3 linked regions of the Stappia indica genome follow. The protein of the gene in region 2 interacts with the protein of the main gene of each other region in a pairwise test. Links are inferred from orthologs where the notes say so. Each region holds a gene or a part of one and is shown on either strand. Other genes may lie near its edges.

What was found.
Region 1: the proteins of GH266_RS13530 (region 2) and GH266_RS12950 interact in binary tests that used the Escherichia coli proteins (3 or more experiments, as listed by UniProt). The link is inferred for Stappia indica from one-to-one orthologs.
Region 3: the proteins of GH266_RS13530 (region 2) and GH266_RS02935 interact in binary tests that used the Escherichia coli proteins (3 or more experiments, as listed by UniProt). The link is inferred for Stappia indica from one-to-one orthologs.

Annotation. Positions count from the first base shown.
Region 1 is NZ_CP046908.1:2,747,732-2,752,011, forward strand. What follows is about bases 1-2,894. They hold GH266_RS12950 (P-II family nitrogen regulator), read right to left. Parts: upstream 1,670-2,894; coding sequence 1,331-1,669; downstream 1-1,330. Other genes in these bases: GH266_RS12945 (ammonium transporter), read right to left, coding at 1-1,307; GH266_RS12955 (DUF924 family protein), read right to left, coding at 2,025-2,585; GH266_RS23505 (sulfurtransferase TusA family protein), read left to right, coding at 2,701-2,894. Outside these bases: more of GH266_RS23505, read left to right, coding at 2,895-2,934; GH266_RS12965 (4a-hydroxytetrahydrobiopterin dehydratase), read right to left, coding at 2,947-3,240; GH266_RS12970 (low molecular weight protein-tyrosine-phosphatase), read left to right, coding at 3,370-3,819; GH266_RS12975 (baeRF12 domain-containing protein), read left to right, coding at 3,946-4,280. UniProt on the Escherichia coli protein: Involved in the regulation of nitrogen metabolism. Regulates the activity of its targets by protein-protein interaction in response to the nitrogen status of the cell.
Region 2 is NZ_CP046908.1:2,869,743-2,875,908, reverse strand. The notes cover bases 1,565-4,958. They hold GH266_RS13530 ([protein-PII] uridylyltransferase), read right to left. Parts: upstream 4,594-4,958; coding sequence 1,765-4,593; downstream 1,565-1,764. Other genes in these bases: GH266_RS13525 (helix-turn-helix domain-containing protein), read right to left, coding at 4,758-4,958; murJ (murein biosynthesis integral membrane protein MurJ), read right to left, coding at 1,565-1,686. Also shown: more of murJ, read right to left, coding at 76-1,564; more of GH266_RS13525, read right to left, coding at 4,959-5,129; GH266_RS13520 (Smr/MutS family protein), read right to left, coding at 5,126-5,713; mltA (murein transglycosylase A), read right to left, coding at 5,710-6,166.
Region 3 is NZ_CP046908.1:635,260-639,512, reverse strand. Bases 1-2,867 are described here. They hold GH266_RS02935 (P-II family nitrogen regulator), read right to left. Parts: upstream 1,670-2,867; coding sequence 1,331-1,669; downstream 1-1,330. Other genes in these bases: GH266_RS02925 (NAD(P)H-hydrate dehydratase), read left to right, coding at 2,498-2,867; GH266_RS02930 (VOC family protein), read left to right, coding at 2,094-2,498; glnA (type I glutamate--ammonia ligase), read right to left, coding at 1-1,203. Outside these bases: more of GH266_RS02925, read left to right, coding at 2,868-4,024. UniProt on the Escherichia coli protein: P-II indirectly controls the transcription of the glutamine synthetase gene (glnA). P-II prevents NR-II-catalyzed conversion of NR-I to NR-I-phosphate, the transcriptional activator of GlnA. When P-II is uridylylated to P-II-UMP, these events are reversed.

The DNA.
Region 1 (4,280 bases), 120 kb from region 2 along the record:
TAGGCCTCAATGCCGACCTCGGCCTTGTCGAGACCAAGGGCCTCTTCCTCGGCCGACGCGCGGATGCCGATCGTCGACTTCAGGATCATCCAGACGACCAGGCTGATCACGAAGGTGAAGACGCCATAGGCGACGATGCCGATGATCTGGACCGAGTAGGACGCATCGCTGTTGGACAGCGGCACGATCAGCGTGCCCCAGATGCCGGCCACAAGGTGGACCGGGATGGCACCAACGACGTCGTCGATCTTCAGCTTGTCGAGCAGCGGCACGGTGAAGACGACGATCACGCCGCCGACGGCGCCGATGAACACGGCCTGCCAGACGGACGGAGCAAGCGGCTCCGCGGTGATCGAGACCAGACCGGCAAGGGCGCCGTTCAGGGCCATCGTCACGTCGACCTTCTTGTACAGAACCTGCGTCAGGATCACGGCCACGACCACGCCGGCGGCAGCCGCCATGTTGGTGTTGGCGAAGATGCGCGAGATGTCCGTCACATCGCCGATCGTGCCCATGGCAAGCTGCGAGGCGCCGTTGAAGCCGAACCAGCCGAGCCACAGGATGAACGTGCCGAGGGTTGCCAGCGGCATGGACGAGCCGGGCATCGGGTGCACGCCATTGGCCGTGTACTTGCCGGTACGCGCACCGAGCACGAGGGCACCGGCGAGCGCCGCCCAGCCGCCGACCGAGTGGACGAGCGTGGAACCGGCGAAGTCCGAGAAGCCCATGCCGTCGAGCCAGCCCGCACCCCACTCCCACGAGCCGGCGACCGGATAGATGAAGCCGGTCAGGACGACGGTGAAGGCAAGGAAGGGCCACAGCTTGATGCGCTCGGCCAGCGTGCCGGAGACGATCGAGGCCGTGGTGGCGCAGAACACCATCTGGAAGAACCAGTCGGAAGCGGTCGAATAGCCCGTGTCGAGGGCGTTGCCGCCGACCGCATCGAAGGCATACGGACCGAAGGAGCCGATGTAGCCGCCGTCGACGCCGGTATACATGAGGTTATAGCCGGTGATCCAGAACATCAGACCGGCGATCGAGTACAGCGTGATGTTCTTCAGGCACTGCATGGAGACGTTCTTGGCCCGCACCATGCCGGCCTCGAGCATGGCGAAACCGGCCGCCATCCACATGACCAGGAAGCCGCCGAGAAGGAACAGCAGCGTGTTGAAGATGTAGGCCGTCTCCGAGGCCAGCGCATACTGGGGCGCCTCGGGAGCCGCCGCCGTATCCTGCGCGAGAGCCGCACCAGCCGCCGCGAGAAGCGCAAGCGAGGCCGTTCCGGCAAGTTTGAGAGTTGCTTTCATTGGAATTCCCCTGCTCGAATGGATCAAAGCGCGGTGGCGTCGGTTTCGCCGGTGCGGATGCGCTGAACCTGGTCGAGCGCGTAGACGAAGATCTTGCCGTCGCCGATCTGGCCGGTCTTGGCGGCGCTGGCGATCGCCTCCACCACCTTGTCGGCAAGCTCCGAGGTGACCGCGACCTCGATCTTCAACTTGGGCAGGAAGCTCACGGCATACTCGGTGCCGCGATAGATTTCGGTGTGCCCCTTCTGCCGCCCGTAGCCCTTGACCTCGGTTACCGTCAGTCCCTGAACGCCGATGCTCGTGAGGGCGTCGCGCACCTCGTCGAGCTTGAACGGCTTGATGATGGCCATCACGATTTTCATGCTCGCTTCCGTTCCTTTCCCTGCTTCGCTTCCCCGGCCCGTTGCGGCAGGCGCGTTTCGGCTGGATTTGGCGGACCGGAGGTTGCCGGCAGGGCCTGACAACCGGGCGATCCGATTAACGCGGTTCTCAAGTATCAAGGAGCGTGCCAACTCGTGTTGCGGCGCAAAAACACACCGAAACCCACTCTCGAAAGAGCTGGAAAAGTGAACAAATACAAATGGATGGATATCGCCTGAGATGCTGCCCCCGATGAGGCAGGCAGGGCCTTTCGGGGCTGGCCTGTCTGCACAAAAAATAGCCACACCCGACGAGCGAATGTGGCTAAATTATGTGCACAAGTTTTAGGCAGGCGGCTCAGGCGCTGAACCCGCCGTCCTCCAGAAAGGCCGCTTCCGCGGGCGTGCTCTCACGTCCCAGTGCCGCATTGCGATGGGGGAAGCGGCCGAACCGCCGGATCACGTCCAGATGGATCAGGGCGTAGAGATAGGACTGCTCGTCGCCGAGACGGCGGAACAGGTCGACGCTGCGTTCCTGGTCCGCCATATCCTCGGAGTGCTCGAAAGGCAGGTAGAAGAAGGGGCGCGCCGCCTTCGGGAATGCACGGTCGAAGCCCTGGGCAAGCACGGTTCCCGCAATGCGCCGTGCCCTGGCGTCCGAAGCAAAGGCCAACGCATCGCCGCGAAACAGGTTGCGCGGAAACTGGTCGAGCAGAAGAAGCAGGGCGAGCGCGCCATGCGGTGTCTCGGCCCAGCCGTCCAGTGCCCCGTCCCGGGCCTGCTCGACAAGCGGAGCAAAATTCTCCCGGATCTTCGCGTCGAAGCCATCGTCGCGGGCGAACCACCTTGCGGGCCCCGCCGTCCACCAGAAATCCAGAATGTCGATCGCCTCGGGCTTGCCGCTGCTGGTCACGGGCATATTCTCCTGTCTGTTTGAAAATCCGCCCACCCGGCCACAGGCCTGGGACGGGCGAAAAGCTGGGGTCGCGCCGGCGCCGAGCCGGCCTGTCCCTCATATCGGCGGGGAGCGCACATTGGACAAGGTTGATCTGGAACTGGATCTCAAGGGGCTGAAATGCCCGCTGCCGGTCCTCAAGACCCGCAAGGCCATCGCCGGGCTGACGGCAGGTGCACGAGTGCGCGTGCTGTCCACCGATCCGATGTCCGTCATCGACATCCCGCATTTCTGCCAGGAGGCCGGACACAAGCTGATCTCGCGCGAGACAGACGGCGACGAGGTCCACGTCTTCCTGCTGGAACGCGCCTGAAGCGTGCGCCGGTCACCCCTGCGCAAACGCATCCATCTTCCGTGCAAGCCGGATGTCGAGATCGGTGAGGCCGCCGGCATCATGGGTCGACAGGACGACTTCCACCGTCCGGTACACATTGGACCATTCGGGATGGTGGTTCAGCTTCTCGGCGACCAAGGCGACCCGCGTCATGAAGCCGAAGGCCTCGTTGAAATCCTTGAACGCAAAGGTCCGGGTGATCGCATCGCGCCCATCCACCTCGCGCCAGTCCGGCAACCCGGCAAGAGCATCGGCCCGGGCCTCCGGCGACAGCTTTTCGGTCATGGCAATCTCCTGCAAGTGTGGCGAGGCACGCATTCACGCGCTTCTGCAAAGGGACCACGCCTGGCGATGCATGACAACCGCCCGATCAAAACGACCGCCGGAGAGACCTCCGACCGGCAAGGAGGATGAGTGACCGCGATCCTGTTCGTCTGCCTTGGCAACATCTGCCGCTCACCGCTGGCCGAGGGTATTCTCCGCCACCGCATCCGGGCCGCCGGTCTCGAGCACGCCGTCTCGGTCGACAGTGCCGGCACGGCTGCCTGGCACACAGGCAAGACGCCGGATCCGCGCTCCATCGCGGTCGCCGCCCGCAACGGCATCGACCTGACGGGCCAGCGCGCGCGCCAGGTGACGACAGCCGACTTCAAGACCTTCGACATCATCCTGGCCATGGATGCGGCCAATCTCGCCGAGCTTCGCGCCCGCGCGCCTGCCGGATCGCGGGCCGAAGTCCGGCGCTTTCTCGGCCGCGACGTGCCCGATCCCTATTACGGCGGGCCGGAAGGGTTCGACCACGTGTTTCGCATGCTGGACGAGGGGTGCGTCGCCCTTGTCGCCGAACTTTCTGAACGCCCCTGACGTCGCACCCATTCAAACCGCGGGTCCGCGTACCTACGTGTCTCCTGGGGCGGGGATCCCGTTCAGGGTCGGCAAACGGCCGGCCACCGAATGAACGGACCGACACGTCACGAAAGGAGGCCTGCGATGAGCGGTCTGCGCATCGAGCACGACAGTTGGGTTCTGGTCGGAGATGGCGAGAAGGCACTGTTCTTCCGCAACCAGGGCGACGCGGATTACCCCAATCTCGAGGTCCTCAGGGTCCTGGAGCAGGACAATCCGTCAACCGCGGATCAGGGAACGGACGCGCCCGGACGGCGCAGTGACGGCCCCGGCCCGCATCGCAGCGCCATGGAGCCCACCGACTGGCACATGATCGAGAAGCACCGCTTCGCCAGCCGCATCGCCGACACGCTCTACAAGGAGGCGCACAAGGGCCACTTCTCCAAGCTCATCGTGGTTGCTCCTCCGGGAACTCTCGG
Region 2 (6,166 bases):
AAAATTGAGCCGGCGCAGCTTTTTCACGCGGCAGGCGCGCTCTGCTTCCGCTTGCCGTGCCGACGCCCCTGCAGCCTATCCGAGCGGATCTTCCGGCGCCTGCGGCGGCGGGGCGGTCCGGCGACGGGCCCTCGCCGCCCTTGCACGGGCGACATAGCCCTTCAGGTCGACCGCACCGGTCAGCTGGACGAAGCCGGCGAACAGGACCATGCCGGCCAGCACCAGCACGCCGAGGGCAGCAAAGCGCACCAGCACCGAGGGCGCGCCGAGCAACGGCGCCAGCACCCAGTCGCCGAGCAGCAGGCCGGCGCCCATGGCAAGGCTGGCGAGCGCCAGCAGCGGCAGCCGGCGCCGCGCGCCGTGGTCCACGCGGAAATGACCGCGCCGCCACAGGGCTGCGCCGAGCAGGCCGGCATTCACCCAGCCGGCCAGCGATGTGGCGAGCGCGATGCCGACATGGCCGAGCACCGGCGCCAGGGCCAGCGCGCCGATCACGTTGACCGCCATGCCGATGCCCGCGAACCACATCGGCGTCACCGTGTCCTCGCGGGCGAAGAAGCCGGGCGAGAACACCTTGTTGAGCACGAAGGCCGGCAGGCCGAGGGCGAAGGCGATCAGGGCCGTGGTCGTGGCGCTCGCCGCCTCCGCGCCGAATTCGCCGCGCTGGTAGAGCACCGAGACGATGGGCTCGGGCACCGCGATCAGCGCGATGGTCGCCGGCAGGGTCAGGGCGAGGGCGAATTCCATCGCCCGGTTCAGCGTGCCGTTGGCCTGCCCGTCTTCGCCGGCGCGCAGCGAGCGCGACAGGTCCGGCAGGAGCACCACGCCGATGGCGATGCCGACGACGCCAAGCGGCAGCTGGTAGATGCGGTCGGCATAGTAGAGATAGGAAACCGCACCGGCCTGGGCCGAGGCGATCACCGTGCCGACGACGATGTTGATCTGGGTGATGCCCCCGGCGAGCACGCCCGGAACGCCGAGCTTGCACAGCCGCCGGACGCCGGCGGTCAGTCGCGGGCGGCGGAACGGCACCGAAAAGCCCATGTGGCGCACGGCGACGACCAGCAGCGCCAGCTGGGCGAAACCGGCCACCGCAACACCGCTGGCCAGCACAACGCCGAGGGTCGTGCCCGGCTCCAGCCCCGCATACCAGATGCCGGCAAGCACCGAGATCATCACCAGGTTGAGGACGACGGGCGCGAAGGCGGCGGCCGCGAAACGCCGATAGGTGTTGAGGATGCCGGACAGGAAGGCGACCAGCGACATGCACAGCAGATACGGGAAGGTGATGCGCGACAGCAGCACCGCCAGGTCGAACTTCGACGGATCCTCGGTAAAGCCCGGGGCAAGCAGGAAGACGAGGCCCTGCATGGCGACGAAGGCAATGGCGGTGAGCGCCAGCAGCGTCCACAGCAGCGCCGCCATGATCTCGCCGGCAAAGCGGCGCGCGCCCGCATCGCCCTCCTCTTCCAGCGCCCTTGCGAACAGCGGCACGAAAGCGGAGTTGAACGCGCCTTCCGCGAACAGCCGGCGGAACAGGTTGGGCAGGCGGAAGGCGACGAAGAAGGCGTCCGCCACCGGACCTGCCCCGGCAAAGGCGGCGATCATCACGTCGCGCACGAAGCCGAGGACGCGGCTCGCCATGGTGGCGCCGCCGACGGTGGCGAAGTTGCGCAAGAGACTCATAGAGCCGGCCATGGGCGGAGGTTCCGTTCAGGAGTGGCAGGAAATCGCATCGACGATCACAGGTGGGCAGGCGTTTCGTCAGGCCACCCCGGCGCGGCGCGGCCGGCGGCGGGCCGGCTCTTCCGCCGCCTCCCCCTCGACCGCTTCGCGCAGGCGTTCGCGGATCGCATTCTGCCGGCCGATATTGCCGATCTTCTGGCCGGTGAGGTCGGTGACATAGAAAACATCGACGGCCCGCTCGCCGAAAGTCGCGATATGAGCGGAATTGATGTTGAGATTGAGGCCGGAGATCGCGCGCGTGAGATCGTAGAGCAGACCGGGCCGGTCGAGGCAGGAGATTTCCAGCACCGTGTAGCGGTTCGACCAGGAATTGTTGACCAGCACCTCCGTCTCAACGCGGAAGGCCTTCACGCGGCTGCGCGAGGCCGCCTTGCGGGCGACGCTGTCCGGCAGCCGCTCCTCGCCGCGCAGCGCCTTCTCGATCAGCCGGCAGACGCGCTCGCCGCGGCGGATCTCGTCGTCGTCGCCCGGCAGCTCGCGGGAAATGTAGATCGTATCGAGCGCGAAACCGTCCGTCGTCGTGTCGATCTGCGCATCGACGATGTTGGCCCCGGCGACGAAACAGGCCCCGGCAATGGTCGACAGCAGCCGCGGATGGTCGGCCGCCAGCACGGTGATCTCGGTCACCCCCTCGAAGGCATGGGTGACGACACGCGAGGAAAAGCCGGTTCTGGCCCGGTCGGCGGCACGGATCATCTCGGCGTCGGCGATCTTGCGCTCAAGCGGCACGCGCAGCCAGTAGGCCGGATAGTGGCGCTCCAGATAGGCGGCAAGCTCGTCCCTGTTCCAGGCGCTCAGCATCTCGGCCAGTTCGCGCTTGGCCGCCTCGACCCGCATGTCGTGCGGCAACAGGCTGTGACCGCCGGTCAGCACCGGCTCGCATTCGTAGTAGAGCGTGCGCAGCAGCTGGCCCTTCCAGCCGTTGAAGACATTCGGCCCGACGGCACGGATGTCGGCAACGGTGAGGATCAGCAGCAGCTTCAGCCGCTCGACGCTCTGCACCTCGCGGGCGAAATCCTCGATGGTCTTCCGGTCGGCAAGGTCCCGCGACTGGGCGATCGTGCTCATGTCCAGGTGATGCTCGACCAGCCAGGCGACGGTTTCCGTCTCCGGCGGCGTCAGGCCGAGGCGCGGGCACAGGCGGCGGGCGATGCGCGCACCCGCAATGGAATGGTCCTCCGGCCGGCCCTTGGCGATGTCGTGAAGGAACATGGCGACGAACAGCACCTTGCGGTTCTGGATCGTCTTGATGATGTCGGTGGAGAGCGGATGGTCCTCGCCGGCCTCGCCGCGCTCGATTTCGCCCAGCACGCCGATGGAGCGGATCAGATGCTCGTCCACCGTGTAGTGGTGGTACATGGAGAACTGCATCATCGCCACGACCTTGCCGAAGTCGGGCACGAAGCGGCCGAGCACGCCGGTCTCGTTCATCTTGCGCAACACGGTCTCGGGATCGTTGCGCGAGGTCAGCACCTGCAGGAACAGGCGGTTCGCCTCCGGGTCCTCGCGCACCTGTGCGGTGATCAGCTTCAGCGACCGGCGCACCAGTTTCAGCATTTCCGGATGCAGCATGACCGCGTGACGGTCGGCAATGGCGAAGAGACGAATCAGGTTGACCGGGTCCTTCTCGAACACCGTGTCCGAGACCACGTTGAGGCGCCCCTTGTCGATCGCGAAATCCGGCGAGCCGGTCTGGACCTGGCGGCGGGCGCGCGAGGCGATGCGGTCGATCAGCTTCGACAGCGGCTGCGGCGCCTTGGCGTGCTGCTCCTCCAGTGCGGCGCAGAAGATCCGGGTCAGGTCGCCGACATCCTTGGCGACCAGGAAGTAGTGCTTCATGAAGCGCTCGACGTCCTTCATGCCCGGATGCTGGGTGTAGCCGAGGCGGACGGCGATCTCGCGCTGGACGTCGAAGGACAGGCGCTCCTCGGCCCGGCCGGTGAGGAAATGCAGGTGGCAGCGCACCGCCCAGAGGAAATCCTCGCCCTTCTTGAAGCGCTGGAAGTCGGAGCGGGTGAAGACGCCGGCCTTCACCAGTCCCGAGCCGGAGCGCACGCGGTAGAAGTATTTGGAGATCCAGAACAGCGTGTTGAGATCGCGCAGACCGCCCTTGCCTTCCTTCACGTTCGGCTCGACCAGATAGCGCGAGGTGCCCTGACGGGTGTGGCGGGCGTCGCGCTCGGCCAGCTTGGCGGCGATGAATTCCGGGCCGGTGCCGGCGACGACATTCTTGTCGAACCGCTCGATCAACTCGTCGGTCAGCGGCTCCTCGCCCCACACGTGGCGCGCCTCCAGCAGCGCGGTGCGGATCGTCATGTCGGTGCGGGCAAGGCGCAGGCATTCGTCGATGCTGCGGGTCGCGTGGCCGACCTTCAGGCCGAGATCCCACAGCATGTAGAGGATGTATTCGACGATCTGCTCGCCCCAGGGCGTCTGCTTGTAGGGCAGCAGGAACAGCAGGTCGACATCCGAGCCCGGCGCCAGCGTGCCGCGGCCATAGCCGCCGACCGCGACGATGGACATGCGCTCGGCCGCAGACGGGTTCTTGACCCGGTAGACGTGATGGATGGCGAAATCGAAGATCACCCGCAGGATCTCGTCCTGGACATGGCTCAGCCGCTGGGCACAGAGCGTGCCGCCGCCATCGGCAAAGAGCAGCTCCTCGACGCGGGTGCGCGCATCGCGCATCGCCGTCTTCAGCTCGTTGAGAACGTGGCCGCGCACGGCAAGATCCGAGCCGTCGCCGTCGGTCGCCGCGGTCAGCGCCGTCAGCCGGTGACGCAGGGCGTCGGCATCGATCAGCCCGGCGAAGGGATCGGCGCTACGGGCGGGGGTCTTCGACGTCATCACTTGCAGCGCAGTCCTTCTTGCCGCAGCGTCGCGCAGGCACCATGCCTGCTCAAGGCTTTGCCGGCGGCAGCAATTGCGGGACCCTACGCTTGCCGCCCGCGCCGCTCAAGAGGCGCAGCAAGAGAACGAAAGTCCGTGCCGTACCCCTTGAGGCCGGGACCCTAGATCCGGTCCCGCGCCGCCGCGACGCGCAACTGATGCAACAGATGGGCCAGACTGTCGCGCGACAGGCCGGAAATCTTCGCCGCCAGCAGATTGGCCAGTTCCGTCGCCTCCGGCTGGAGGCCGGCCGTGTCGATGGAGACCTTCGGGTCCGAGATTTCGGCGAGGCGCTGCAACTCCTCCGCCTCGTCCCAGATGACGTTGAAGAAGGCGATGATCCGCTGCACCGTGTACCAGGTGGGGCGGCCGCGCTTGCCGTGCTCCAGCGCCGACAGATAGGCTGCGGAAACGCCGAGCGCCCCGGCCATTTCCGACAGGGTGATGCCGCGCTTCTTGCGCAGCTCGCGCAGCTTGGCGCCGAACGGCGTCATCGTCCCCCCCACTTTCCGCTCTTGCGGATCCTGACATAGAGCGCGCCGCCGCCGCCATGTGCGGCGTGGGCCTCCTCGAAGCCCACCACCAACGGGCGAAACTCGGGGAAGGACAGCCATTGCGGCACGACGCGGCGCAGGATGCCGCGCTCGCCGGCCACCGGGCTGCCGCCGGTTGCGCCCTTGCCGGTGATCACCAGCACCAGGCCGGCACCGCTCGACTGGGCATGGGACAGGAACCCGCGCAACCGCACATGCGCCTCCGCCTGGGTCAACCCATGCAGGTCGATGCGCATGTCGATGGCGCGGGTGCCGCGCGCGACGCGGCGGCGCTGGCGCGGCTCGAGCGGCGACAGGGGCGGGGGAGACGGCTGGGCGGGCGAACGCAGCGCAGACGCGCCGGAGGCCGCAGGACCGGCCGGCCGGGCAGCGGCGGGCACCGGGGCCGGCGCCTCTTCCGGTTCCGGCGTCGGCGCCTCGGCACGGGCACGCCCGCGCGGAGCCAGCGGATCCACATCCGCCGTCACCTGCTCCCACAGGCGGCGCTCCTCGGGCGAGGGCTGGCGGCCACGACGCCGGCTCACGGCCTGGCCTCCGGCCTGCGCGGCACCAGCAGCACCATGTCCGCCCGGTGCTGAATGCGGCCGGCCTTTTCGCCAGCTTCCTCGCCCGAGCCGAAGAAGATGTCGCCGCGCGCCGGGCCGATAATGGCCGACCCCGTGTCCTCGGCGATCATCAGGCGATGAAACTTCTCCTGCTCGCCGTCCGGCCCCAAGGGGAGATCGGCGGAGACGAAAACCAGCGCGCCATAGGCGTGGTGCGCGGCATCGACCGCAAGGCTGCGGCCGGGCAGCAGCGGCAGTCCGGCGGCCCCGACCGGACCTTCGTGCTCGCCTGCCTCGGTCACCTCGCGAAAGAAGATGTAGGACCGGTTGCGGCGCAGGACGCCGTCGATCTCATGCGGGTTTTCCGCCAGCCACTTGCGCAGCACCTGCATGGTGACGGTGCCTGGCTCGGCAAGGCCGCGCTCGATCATC
Region 3 (4,253 bases), 2.2 Mb from region 2 along the record:
CGGCAGGTCGTAGAGGTTCTTGTCCATCGCGTCGCCCGGGTGGATCTTGTTCTTGATGCCGTCCAGGCCGGCCATCAGCATCGACGCGAAAGCGAGATACGGGTTGGCTGCCGGATCCGGGAAGCGGACCTCGACGCGCTTCGCCTTCGGGGAAGAGGTGAAGGGAATGCGGCAGGAGGCCGAGCGGTTGCGCGACGAGTAGGCCAGCAGCACCGGAGCCTCGTAGCCCGGGACCAGACGCTTGTAGGAGTTGGTCGACGGGTTGGTGAAGGCGTTCAGGGCCTTGGCGTGCTTCAGGATGCCGCCGATGTAGTACAGGCAGCTCTCCGACAGGTCCGCATACTGGTTGCCGGCGAAGACGGGCTTGCCGTCCTTCCAGATCGACTGGTGCACGTGCATGCCGGTGCCGTTGTCGCCGAAGACCGGCTTCGGCATGAAGGTCGCGGTCTTGCCGTAGGCGTGGGCGACCTGGTGCACGACGTACTTGTAGATCTGCATCTTGTCGGCATTGCGGGTCAGCGTGTCGAACTTGATGCCGAGCTCATGCTGGGCAGCCGCCACCTCGTGGTGGTGCTTCTCGACGGTGACGCCCATCTCGGTCAGGACCGTCAGCATCTCGGAACGGATGTCCTGGCAGCTGTCGATCGGGGGAACCGGGAAGTAGCCGCCCTTGGTGCGCGGACGGTGGCCGAGGTTGCCCGTCTCGTACTCGGAGCCCATGTTCGACGGCAGCTCCATGCTGTCGATCCTGAAGCCCGTGTTGTACGGGTCGGCCGAGAAACGCACGTCGTCGAAGATGAAGAACTCGGCTTCCGGGCCGACATACACGGTGTCGCCGATGCCGAGCGAGCTGACATAGGCTTCGGCCTTCTTGGCCGTCGTGCGCGGGTCGCGGTTGTAAGCCTCGCCGGAGACCGGGTCGATGATGTCGCAGATGATCGAGATGGTCGACTGGGCGAAGAACGGATCGACATGGACGGTGTCCGGGTCGAGCACGAGCGTCATGTCGGACTCGTTGATCGCCTTCCAGCCGGCGATGGAGGAGCCGTCGAAGGCGACGCCTTCAGCGAACATGTCCTCATCGACCAGACCTGCGTCCATGGTCACGTGCTGCAGCTTGCCGCGCGGATCGGAGAACCGCAGGTCGACGAACTTGATGTCCTTGTCCTTGATCTGCTTGAGAATGTCGCTGGCGCTCGTCATTTAAGATTTTCCCTGTTTTCCTTGGGGTAGGTCCCGTTAGGGTTCTTGCTCATGGGCCTCCCTGGACAGTCCGCTTCGGGACCTGCCGGGCTGCCCGGAAATTTCGGCCGGAAATCCGGCCAGAGCCTCAGATCGCGTCGGTGCCGGTCTCGCCGGTCCGGATGCGAACGGCCTCCTCGATGGTGGAGACGAAGATCTTGCCGTCGCCGATGCGCCCGGTCTGGGCGGCATTGCGGATCGCCTCGACCGCCTTGTCGACGAGGTCGTCGGTCAGCACGATCTCGACCTTCACCTTGGGAAGGAAGTCGACCACGTATTCGGCGCCGCGATAGAGCTCGGTATGGCCCTTCTGGCGGCCGAAGCCCTTGGCCTCGGTCACGGTGATGCCCTGAAGGCCAACCTCCTGGAGAGCCTCCTTGACCTCATCGAGCTTGAACGGCTTGATAATTGCCTCGATTTTTTTCATCGCCTCCGCCACTTCGCGTCATTCGGTTTCGAAATGCCGGCCGTTCCGGGCCTGTGCCATCCCCTGACTAGCATGCCCCATGCCAAGTTTGCTTGCCGAAAAAAGAGCCTGCAAATCGGGCAATTCCAGCAGGGTTTTCCGGGCTGTCCGGGGTCCGGCGTCGAAGAGGTGATTAAATACTGTGCGGCTTGAACAATAAATAGGCGAATCTGGGGGCGCGAAATCCACCTTGATGGGGTGAGGGGGTCGCCCGACGGTGCCTAGATCCTGACGTTTTCGCCCAATCTGCAGGCAGTCCCGGGCACCTGAGCGTCCGAAACCGGCTTGCGTGCCTGCGGCAATCGGCGAAACTCGATCCCGGGCGGGCGGTTCCGTGCGGGAGCGTGCCGCGCATTTCGAGACTGGGAACGACAGGGAGATACGGATGCGGATCGAGGCGCTCGACCACCTGGTCCTGACGGTTGCGGATATCGACGAGACCGTCGGCTTCTATTGCGGCGTGCTGGGCATGGAGGAGGTGGTGTTCGGCGGCGGCCGGCGGGCGCTGCATTTCGGCGCGCAGAAGATCAACCTGCACAAGGCGGGAGCCGAGTTTTCTCCGGCCGCGCGCAAGCCGACGGCCGGGTCGGGCGACCTCTGCTTTCTCGTGTCCTCGCTCGAGGCCGCGATTGCGCGGCTCAGGGAGACGGGCGTGACGATCGAAGAGGGGCCCGTTTCGCGCACCGGTGCCCAGTCGCCGCTGCGCTCCGTTTATATACGCGATCCCGACGGCAACCTGATCGAGCTGTCCGAGCCGCAGGCGGTTGTGATCGCCGGAGGTGGTGCTTGATCGAACTCCTGACGCCGACCGAGATGGGGCGGGCGGATGCGCTCGCCATCGCCGGCGGGGTGCCCGGAATCGACCTGATGCGGCGCGCAGGGGTGGCGGTCGCCGATGCCTGCAGCCGCATGGCTGGCCACTCCGGCCAGGTCCTGGTGCTGGCCGGTCCCGGCAACAACGGCGGCGACGGATTCGTTGCCGCGAGGGTGCTGCGCCAGCGCGGCTACCGCGTCGAGCTGCTGCTGCTCGGCGATCCCGACCGGTTGTCGGGTGATGCGGCGCTCGCCTTTTCCGAGATGCAGGCGGCTGGCCTGACTGCCGGCATCCTTTCGCGGGACACACTGGGCCGTGTGCCGGGTCAGGCGTCGGTGGTGATCGACGCGCTGTTCGGGGCAGGGCTCGCGCGCCCCATCGAGGGTATTGCGGGCGAGGCCATCGAGCGGGTGAACGCATCTGGCCTGCCGGTGCTGGCCGTCGACCTGCCCTCCGGCGTGAACGGGGCGAGCGGCGAGGCGATGGGGCCGGCAATCCGCGCCAGCCGGACGGTGACATTCTTCCGCCTGAAACCGGGCCACCTGCTGTTGCCGGGGCGTCTGCTTGCCGGCCGGGTGGAGCTCGCCGATATCGGTATTCCGGCTTCTGTCCTGGGCGAGGTGCACGGCGGCGAGCAGGGGAAGACCTGGCGCAACGATCCGGCGCTGTGGGGGGCGGGGCTGCACCCGCCGCGGCTCGACGGGCACAAATATGCGCGTGGGCATGCGGTGGTGGTGTCGGGACCGGCCCTGTCCACCGGCGCGGCGCGGCTGGCCGCCGGTGCTGCGCTCAGGGCCGGAGCCGGGCTCGTGACCGTGGCGACGCCGCCTTCCGCCGCACTGGTCAATGCCAGCCATCTGACGGCGGTGATGGTGCGCTCCTTCCGCGGGAGCGAGGGGCTTGCCGAGATGTTGGCCGACCGACGCCTCAATGCGATTGCGCTGGGGCCGGGTGCCGGTGTCGGGGACGAGACGCGGGCGCTTGCGCTGACCTGTCTTTCCGGCGAGCGGGCGGTGCTGCTCGATGCCGACGTGATCACATCCTTTTCCGGACAGGCCGATGAACTGGCCGGTGCCATCTCGGGTCGTTCGGGAGCAAGGGCCGGCGATGTCGTGCTGACGCCGCATGACGGGGAGTTCGCGCGTCTCTTTGGGGAGAGTGCCGGCGAGGGCTCGCGGCTTGCCCGGGCGCGAGCCGGAGCAAGGGCCAGCGGGGCTGTCGTGGTTCTGAAGGGGGCGGATACGGTCGTCGCAGCGCCGGACGGGCGCGCGGCGATCAACGACAATGCGCCGGCCTGGCTTGCCACGGCCGGCTCCGGCGACGTGCTGTCGGGCATCGTCGCCGGCCTGCTGGCGCAGGGGCTGGACGGCTTCCATGCGGCCTGTGCGGGCGTGTGGCTGCACGGGCGCGCGGGCGTGCTGGCAGGGCCGGCGCTGACGGCGGAGGATCTTGAGCCGGCTCTGCGCCAGGCGCTGGCGGAGTTCTTTTCCGGGACGGCGTGAGCGGGGCTGGGCGCGCATCCCAGATTGCGCTGTACAGCCTGAGCAGGAGGCCCGTTTTTTCTTTGACCCTGCCGGGCGGGGTGCTATAGAGGCCGCGCCTTGACTTCGGGCGCTTTAAGGCACGTCGCGGGCGTGGTGGAACTGGTAGACACGCCAGATTTAGGTTCTGGTGGCGCAAGCCGTGGGGGTTCAAGTCCCTCCGCCCGCACCACCTCAGGCCTTGGGCGAT